DNA from 2 places in the Pleomorphomonas sp. PLEO genome. Region 1 is predicted to be linked to the other one. Evidence: predicted binding sites of a transcription regulator. Region 1 holds the regulator's gene; the other holds the start of a gene.

Region 1 (4,737 bases):
CAGGAAGGGCGAAGCGGCCGAGAACGAGATCGGTAACGTCCTCAGTCGCAATGGTGCCGTCAAAATCGCAGAAGGCTAGCATGTCATGGTCCCAGACTTATCTGAGACCCGTCTACGCCCCCTCGATGAGGCCTGCCTGAGGGGAGGATGAAGCCAAACTGAAGGCTATCACCGTCACGCGGCGACCGCCGGCATGATCAGTTCGACCCGCAAGCCATACCCCCAAGTCGGCGTGGATAAACCAACCTGAATGCCGAGGCGCTTGGCAATCTCGGCAACAATGGCCAACCCGAGCCCCGCGCCGTCACGATCACTGGCCGACACCCGATGAAACTGGAGAAATACCGCTTTCCTCTGGTCCTCAGGGATACCGGGACCACGGTCGTCGATGACAAGCCGCCAATAGGCGCCAGCCGGCGCGATTTCAACGCGGATCTCGCCGCCATCGGGTGAATACTTGATGGCGTTATCGACGAGATTGTCGATCAGCAGTCGCAAGAGGAGCCGATCGGCGTTCACGGAGGCAACTTCACTTCCGGCAAGCTCAACTTCAAAACCGCGGTTGCCAAGAATGGCGCCAACATCGGCAAGCGAAGCAGCGGCGACCTCATAGAGATTGATCGCTTCCAGGCGGAGCGGCTGATGGCTCACGCGCGCCAGATGCAGGAGCTGAGCGATCAGATGCATGGCCCGCTCGTTGCTGGCCACGAGATCTTTCATCAATTGCTGCCGCTCGTCCTCGTCCGTCGCCTTCTCGAGCATTTGCAACAGAAGCTTGATGCCGGCCTGTGGCGTCCGCAACTGGTGAGCGGCGAGGTCGGCGAAACGCCGTTCCAAGGTCAGCGAGGTATCGAGCTTTTGCATGAATTGGTTGAGAGACCGGACAAGCGGTAGGAGATCGCTCGGCATGTTGTTTATGGCCAACGTCGACAGATCGTCAGGCGTTCGCGAACGAATTTGTCTCACCAGCCCTCGAATATGGCTGAGCCCGTTATTGATCACCAGCCAGGTCAAAAACGCGATCGCCGGCACCAGCACCAGAAGCGGCAGGGCTATGTCCAGAAGGATATTGCCGACGAGGCCTTTTCTCAGTGCGATCTTTTCGGCAACCTCGACGACGATCCCGGTCTGCGCAATCGGCAGAGAATAAACACGCCACTTTTCGCGGGCGAATGTGTAGTCCGCAAAACCCGCGCCGAACTTCGGGACACTTGCCGGGAAAGCGTTGCTGCTGACCATGGCGAGCGCGTCGGCTTTCCAGGAACGGAAGGCGTGCGCATCAGCGTAATCGTCCGCGTCCTGGTTGAGTGCCAATTGGTTACCCATGGAAAAATCAATGTCGGGCACTTCCGCCGGCACTGAAAAGTCATTCTTCTCAAGGTGCCCCTTGAGAAGGATCCAAAGCGTATTGGCGTCGTTGATAAGCTCGGCGTCGTAGATGTTTTCGATTTCACGCGTGGCGCTGCGATACGCCAGAGCGCCGACGATCAGGATGGTGGCCATCAGTGTGGGGAGGATGCGCCAGAACAGGCGCTGGCTGAGCGTCACGACATCACCGCTCAACCATATAGCCAACGCCCCGGATCGACTTGATAAACGACGAACCGAGCTTGCGCCGGAGATTATAGACAGTAACCTCGATCGTGTTGCTCTCGGTTGTCGATTCCGCGTCGTAGAGAGCATACTCGATGTCGGTTTTGGTGACGTAACGGCCAGCGCGCTCCATCAGGAGGCGCAGAAGATGGAACTCCTTGGCCGGCAAATGCAGCGTCTCCCCGCCACGGCGAGCGACAAGCGCCGCCGGATCAAGTTCAACATCGCCCGAGACAAGGAGTGTCACAGCCCGCCCCTCCCTCCGCCGGGTAAGCGCGCGAATGCGGGCCAGGAGTTCATCGAGGTCAAACGGCTTGACGAGATAATCGTCCGCGCCACCGTCGAGCCCCTCGACGCGGTGCTTGACGCTGTCGAGCGCGGTCAGGAACAGAACCGGCGTTTGATTGGCCTTGGCGCGCAAGGCGCGCACGATGTCGAAACCGCTCATCTTCGGGAGGTTCACATCGAGAACAGCCATGGCATATTCGTTGTCCTCGCACGCCGCCAAGCCGGATTCCCCATCGCTGAACCAGTCGACGCCATACGCATGCTTTTCGAGCGCGCGCTTAAGCGACGGGCCGAGAATATGGTCGTCTTCGACAAGAAGAATACGCAGCTTGTCACCTCTCACCACACGGCTGTCGGAGCAGTATTGCATTTGCCAACTCTGGATGGCACTGCCCACTCTGACCTGCTGGAGGCTTTCGCGATAAGGTTATGCGGCCACAGCCGGATCGTCCAGCGGGCTTACTGGCGGATGGGGCGTTTTCGGTCGCAGCCCCCCTTACGGAGGCAATCCCCATTGCGGAACACACACGGAACATGTTAACTCTGTTCGTGATTTGTACCGAATCGCGCTACGGCGCAACCGACGCCGGCCGACCAGCGGGGACCAGACGATGCTCACGCGCAAACAGCTCGAACTCCTGATGTTCATTCATGAGCGTCTCAAGGAATCGGGCGTGCCGCCGTCCTTCGACGAAATGAAGGATGCGCTGGATCTCAAGTCCAAGTCCGGCATTCATCGTCTGATTACCGCGCTGGAAGAGCGCGGCTTCATTCGCCGCCTGCCCAATCGGGCACGCGCACTGGAAGTGATCAAGCTGCCGGAAACCATGCAGCCGGGCATCGGCCGGGCTCGCAAGGGCTTCGCGCCGGCGGTCATCGAAGGCGACGGTGGTCGCAAGCCTTCGTCGGCAAGTGCCGCCGCGCCGTCGCTGGATAGCCGCGACACCGTGCCGGTTCCGGTCATGGGGCGGATTGCCGCCGGTGTGCCGATCGCCGCCATCCAGACCCAGTCACACATCTTGCACGTGCCGATCGACCTCATTGCCGGTGGAGAGCATTACGCCCTCGAAGTGCGCGGCGACTCGATGATTGAAGCCGGCATTCTTGATGGCGACACCGTCGTCATCAAGAAGTCCGACACCGCCGATTCCGGCGATATTATCGTGGCGCTGGTGGATGATGAGGAAGCGACGCTGAAGCGTCTGCGGCGCAAGGGCGCGTCGGTCGCCCTTGAGGCCGCCAATCCGGCCTATGAGACGCGCATCTTCGGCCCTGACCGGGTCCGCATCCAGGGCCGCCTCGTGGCGCTGATGCGCCGCTATTAATCCACTTTTCAAAGCGGCTTGAAACGCGGGCTGACGGTTCCCGGGAAGCTGTGCTTGTCTTTCATCCCCGCGGAGGGCGCGTACCTGGGCGCCGTAGGACCGTTAGACCTATTGCGCCAATCGACTTTTCGCCGACGGGAAAAGCAGCGACGTATCGCCATAGGAGTAGAAGCGGTAGCCGCTGGCGATCGCATGTGCGTAGGCGGCATGCATGGTATCGAGACCGGAGAAGGCCGATACCAGCATGAACAGCGTCGACTTGGGCAGATGAAAATTGGTCATCAACAGGTCGACGGCGCGAAAGCGGTAGCCGGGCGTTATGAAGATGTCGGTCGCCCCCGCGAACGGTCGAACGAGGCCATCTTCGCCGGCAGCGCTTTCCAAGAGACGCAACGACGTCGTGCCGACGGCGACCACCCTGCCCCCGCGTGCCCGTACTGCATTTAGCGCCTCGGCGGTTTCTGACGAGACATGACCAATCTCGGAATGCATCTTGTGGTCTTCGGTATCGTCCACCTTCATTGGCAGAAAGGTACCGGCGCCGACATGCAGCGTCACGAAATGCCGGCCGATACCGCGCCCATCAAGGCGATCGAAGAGCTCCGGCGTGAAATGAAGCCCGGCGGTCGGCGCGGCGACCGCGCCATTTTCCCGGGCGTAGACAGTCTGGTAGTCGGCTCGGTCGTGCTCATCCTCTGCCCGACGCGCGGCGATATACGGCGGCAGCGGAATGTGACCGACCGTCATGAGCGCTACATCGAGGTCCGGCCCGGCACGATCGAAGGTCAGCGTGATCTCGCCATCCTCGCCTTTCTCCGCCACGACAGCGCCAAGGGGATCGGCTGCCGGATCAATGCCGGAAAACACCACGCGGTCGCCGGCGCGCAGCTTGCGAGCTCCCTTGACGAAGGCACGCCAACGATCCGGGGCCTCGCGCATATGCAGCGTTGCCGAGAAGCGAACTGGCTCGGCGCCATGGCGATCTCGCCGCCCTTCAAGCTGGGCGGGGATCACCTTGGTGTCGTTGAACACCAGCGCGTCTCCCGGTGACAGAAGGTCGGCGAGATCGCTGGCGTGTCTGTCCTCCAAGGCTTGGCCGGGCTTCACCACCAACAGGCGGGACGCGTCGCGCGGAACGGCGGGACGCAGGGCGATACGCTCGGGTGGCAATTCGAAATCGAAGACTGAAACTTGCATTCTTCTGCATAGACATGACCGAGCGTGAAAGGCAACGGCCAACGCCAGCGGCGGCGCCTCAACATGTCCATAGAAGGGAATGCCTTGGTACCGAGGGCCTCAAATCGCCGACGCCGGACGGATCATCCGACCCGCTACGAAGAACGCTCCGGTCCGGTTGATCGGCAAAAATGCTGAGCCGTCTATTCCGCGACGCAGAACCGCAAGGATAACCGGCTAAAAAGGCCGACCTCCCAGGAACTGCGACTAGCGCCGACAGGGTTCATCGGATAAACCGCGAGCCGAAAAGTCCAAAAAACAAGGACCAACCATGCTCGAGTGGTTCCGCAAGCTG
Region 2 (4,737 bases), 2.3 Mb from region 1:
CGAGCGGAGCCGCGCCCACATGCGCCTTAAGGGCGGGACGGTGCCGTTCGAAGACGAACGCTACGCCTATCTGGTGCTGGAATCGAAAGCCTTGGCTGTCGTGGAACATGAAAACGGCGGCCGCATCCTGCGACCGCCGCGTCCTGCCAAGCATGAAATCGCCTTCAGCCTCTGTCGCGCCGACGGAACGCTTGGCGAAGCGCGGGTTGCCAGTCGCAACCGGGCCGCTTTCAAGGTGGCTGGCAAGCTCGACTGGGGTGATTTCCTGTCCGACGGTTTCTTGAGATAGGCGAGATCAGCTCCGGGCCGGCTGATAGGGTTTTACCCAGTTCATCAGCTTGGCATAGGGCAGCAGCGAAGAGACGGCCACCAACATCTTCACCGAGAAATCGCCGAGCGCCCAGGTGGTCCAGGGCAGGCCCGAGCCTGCGAAGGCGATCGAGAAGAAGATGACCGTGTCGAGCGCCGAGCCGATCGACGAGGAGACGAGGGGCGCCCGCCACCAGGAACCGGCGCGCAGCCGGTTGAAGACGGTCACGTCGAGGAGCTGAGCGCAGAGGAAGGCGGTGCCGGAGGCCAACGCGATGCGGGGCTCGGACAACCAGATCGACAACACCACGGCGATGGCAAAGCCGGCGTAGACGACGTGGCGGGTCTTCGCCGGTCCGAACCAGCGGTTGGTGAGGTCGGTTACCAGGAAGGCGAAGGGGTAGCTAAAGGCGCCCCAGGTGAGGAGATCACCCAGTCCGAAGGGCGTGAAGGGGTATTGTACGAGGATATTGGATGCGACGACGGTAGCAACCATCGCCAACACCGAAGGGGTGAGGCGTCTATCAAACATTTCCAGAAGTTCTCCGGCAGTACAGACCAGGCTTTTGGAGCTATGAAATGAAACCCAGCCAGCGGACTGGAATTTCATGCGATGTGTACCACTGAAGGTTCACATAAATAAAGCCGCGACACCGTTTCCGGCATCGCGGCTCAATTCTGGAAGGCGGTTGTGCCCGAAAAATCAGGCGGCAACGACCTCGGCGGCCTTCTTGGCGATCTGCTTCTTGATCAGCCGAGCGCGCGTCGACAGTTCGTCGTCGCTCGCCTTGGCAAGAAAGGCATCAAGGCCGCCGCGATGCTCGACCGAACGCAGGGCGTTGGCGGAGATGCGCAGGCGCACCGACTGACCGAGCGTGTCGGACAGGAGCGTCACAGCCAGGAGATTCGGCAGAAAGCGCCGCTTGGTCCTGTTGTTGGCGTGGCTGACGTTATTACCCGTCAGAACGGCCTTGCCGGTAAGTTCGCAGCGCCGGGCCATCGGGATACCCTCTTTTTCTGTTAGCGCGGGATCGAGGCCTTGCGGCCGCTCCTCGCGATGAAATAAGCCAAGGCGCCGCTTGCGTCATGCCGACGGCGCCGTTCAAGTCGCGTTCCTATAGTCGGTCGGCATCGGCCCCGTCAACCCCGGAAGCGAGCGGAAGCCGGCAAAAATGCCGTTTGGCCGGATGGAAGCGTCGTCAGCGCCGCCTATAGATTTCTCGCCACAGGAACATCGAGGCTTTCGCCGCGTTAACCATCCAGTTACCATGACAGCCGATCATCCGAAAGACGGTGGTCGGCCGACCGGTCGGCAGTCTCTCGCTGGCGGTGGCGTCGCCCGTCGGATGATCTTCAAGGCGTTGTTTCGGTCGCAGATGGCGGCCGAGGGTGAGACGGTTCGCCGTCTGCAAACGGAGGTTCCGTGGTGGCTCGTGTCGAAACTTTGCCGCGTCGTGCGAAAGGCGCCATGGCCGCGGCGGTCTTTGTCGCCACGCTGTCCGCCGTGCCGCCATCCGGGGCGGCGGTGGCGCGTGAGGGCGAGGTACAAGCTCTCTACGCCGCATCCTTCATGGGGATCGGCATTGCCAAGGGATCGCTGTCGATCAAGGTGGACCGAGGTGCCTACGCGGCCAAGCTGCACATTTCGACCGCCGGTCTCGCCCGCATCGTCAGTTCCGAAGAGAGCTTTGTCGACGCCAAGGGCTACGTGGGCCGTTCGCTGGTGCCATCCACTTATGACCTGATGAGCCGTGGCGACACGGTGACGCAGGTATCGATGGCGCTGGGCGGAGGCAATGTCCGTAGTCTCAAGGCCATACCCGAACTCGTCGAATACGATGACCGTGTGCCGGTGACGGCGGCGGCCAAGCGCCGCGTGGTCGACCCGCTGTCGGCGGCAATCCTGCCGATGATGCGTGATGACAAGGCCGATGGCAAAGACGTCTGCGATCGTACGCTGCCGGTGTTCGATGGCTGGACGCGCTATGATATCCAGCTCAGCTACACCAGTACCGATCCCGTCGATATTCCCGGATACAAGGGGGACGCGGTGCACTGCTCGGCGCGCTGGGTGCCGGTGGCCGGCCACCGCGAGGGCACCAAGTCCACCGAATATATGCGTGACAACCAGAACCTTGATGTTTGGTTCGTGCCGATGGCCGAGGGACGGGTCATGGTGCCGAGCAAGATCTCGGTCCAGACAATGCGCGGACTGCTCCTAGTGGTCGCAACCCAGTTCGGCGAGAACGCCAAGCTGGGCAAGGTGGAGCAGGCCTCCAACTGAGTGTGGCCATCACGATATCGATCGAAAGAGGCGCTCTTCAGGGCGCCTTTTTTATTACCACCACATCCGAGTTTCCTGGTCGTTTTGTGCCAATTCGGGACATAGTTGTTAATTCTTCAGTGACCGACGCAGGCGATAAGTACGCCGCTCGGGCGACATCTTGTGCGCTGAGGCGCGGGTGATGGCAGATATGGGTGGGGCGAAACAAGAACATTGCCGTGTCGGCGATTCGGCCCGTGTTCGTTCCCGCTCTGTTGAAAGTGTTAACGCCGCCAGTCCTCTACTTTTGCGTCTCAGTATAATTGGTTAACCATGATTCTGGTTTAGAGTCTTGCTGTCGATCTGCTCTTGACATCGATTCTAGTGGCGAATCGAACGACTCTCTCTGTGGAGTCTTCGGATTCAAGATAGCGAGGCGAAGACTCTGTCTGCATCCATATCTTGTAGGGAACGAATGCAGAATCTCTTTGAAATTGCGATTCGCCCCGCATCTGTTCTCGTTTGATTCCTTTTGGCGGCTGTCGCCATGCTTCTGCCGGTTTTCTCTGGCCTCTCAGGCGGGCTTTTTCGTATAGGAAGGTCACGGCGTCATCGCTCAACCGAACGGGACCTCATGAACATTGTCCGAGCGGCCCCTCTGTCTTCGATCGCCCGTGCCCGGGCGGTAACGGCGGTTCTGGGGCCGACCAACACCGGCAAGACTCATCTCGCCATTGAAAAGATGCTGAGCCACGGCTCCGGCGCCATTGGCCTGCCGCTGCGCCTGCTGGCGCGCGAGGTCTATGGCCGGATCGTCGCCCGCGTCGGCGCGAGCGCGGTGGCATTGGTGACCGGCGAGGAGAAGATCGTGCCGCGCGACGCCCGCTACTGGGTGGCGACGGTGGAGGCAATGCCTCGCGACCTGGACGTGGCTTTCGTCGCTATCGATGAGGTGCAACTCGCCGGTGACATAGAGCGGGGGCACGTGTTCACCGACCGGCTGCTGAACGTGCGTGGGCGGCAGGAAACCATGCTGCTCGGCTCCGCGACGGCGCGGCCGCTGATCGAGCGCCTGTTGCCGGGCGTTGCCGTTACCTCGCGACCGCGTCTCAGCCATCTCGCCTACACCGGGGCCAAGAAGATCACCCGCTTGCCGCCACGTTCGGCCATCGTCGCCTTTTCCGCCGACGAGGTTTATGCCGTCGCCGAGCTAATCCGTCGCCAGCGCGGCGGCGCGGCCGTGGTGATGGGCGCGCTTTCCCCCCGTACCCGCAACGCGCAGGTGGCTCTCTTTCAGAATGGCGAGGTCGACTTTCTGGTGGCGACCGACGCCGTCGGCATGGGGCTCAACCTCGATGTCGATCATGTCGCCTTCGCTCAGGCGCGCAAGTTCGACGGCTATCAGTATCGCGGCCTGACGTCCGCCGAACTCGGTCAGATCGCCGGTCGGGCCGGTCGCTATCTCAACGATGGTACCTTTGGCGTCACAGGCCGGGTCATGCCGTTCGACGACGACACCGTCACGGCCATCGAGGGGCATGACTTCGAACCGGTGGGCATCTTTCAGTGGCGTAACGGCGACCTCGATTTTTCGTCGGTCGACGCGCTCCGGGCCTCACTCGAGAAGCTGCCTGGGGTAGAGGGATTGACCCGGGCGCTGCCATCCGATGATCAGCGAGCGCTCGACTTCGCTCTTCGGGCAGAGGATGTGGCGGCGGCGGCGTATGGTCGCGAACGGGTGGCGCTTCTTTGGGACGTGTGCCAACTTCCCGACTTCCGCAAGATATCACCGGCGCAGCACGGTGATCTCATCGTCGCACTCTATCGATTCCTCATTGCAAAAGGCGTGATTCCAGACGATTGGTTTGCACGGCAGGTCGGGTTGTCTGACAGGACGGATGGCGATATCGATACGTTGTCGCGGCGTCTGGCGGACATCAGGACCTGGACCTTTGTCGCCAATCGGCCGGACTGGCTGTTTGCGCCCGGCCATTGGCGGGAGAAGACGCGCGCCATCGAGGATCGGCTGTCGGATGCGTTGCATGAACGGTTGACCCAGCGTTTCGTGGATCGCCGGACATCGGTATTGTTGAAGAGATTGAGAGAGAACACCATGCTCGAAGCTGAAATCACCGGTACCGGCGGCGTGCTCGTCGAAGGGCAGG

What was found. Region 1 encodes LexA, which represses DNA repair genes until DNA is damaged. Its sites were predicted from a motif close to TGTTCNNNNTGTGTTCNG; they were not measured.
Region 2: a site for LexA is predicted at 3,086-3,103, ahead of AB6N07_RS04250 (helicase-related protein). Genes of this name have one in related genera too.

Annotation. Positions count from the first base shown of each region.
Region 1 is NZ_CP166625.1:3,211,720-3,216,456, reverse strand. Features, by position in the region: gene AB6N07_RS14875 (MtnX-like HAD-IB family phosphatase) at 1-82, opposite strand, end outside; gene AB6N07_RS14870 (sensor histidine kinase) at 175-1,548, opposite strand; gene AB6N07_RS14865 (response regulator transcription factor) at 1,553-2,209, opposite strand; gene lexA (transcriptional repressor LexA) at 2,493-3,206, shown strand; gene queA (tRNA preQ1(34) S-adenosylmethionine ribosyltransferase-isomerase QueA) at 3,315-4,403, opposite strand; gene AB6N07_RS14850 (DUF47 domain-containing protein) at 4,714-4,737, shown strand, end outside.
Region 2 is NZ_CP166625.1:957,693-962,429, forward strand. Features, by position in the region: gene AB6N07_RS04230 (small ribosomal subunit Rsm22 family protein) at 1-289, shown strand, start outside; gene AB6N07_RS04235 (queuosine precursor transporter) at 296-841, opposite strand; gene rpmB (50S ribosomal protein L28) at 1,013-1,309, opposite strand; gene AB6N07_RS04245 (DUF3108 domain-containing protein) at 1,736-2,593, shown strand; gene AB6N07_RS04250 (helicase-related protein) at 3,207-4,737, shown strand, end outside.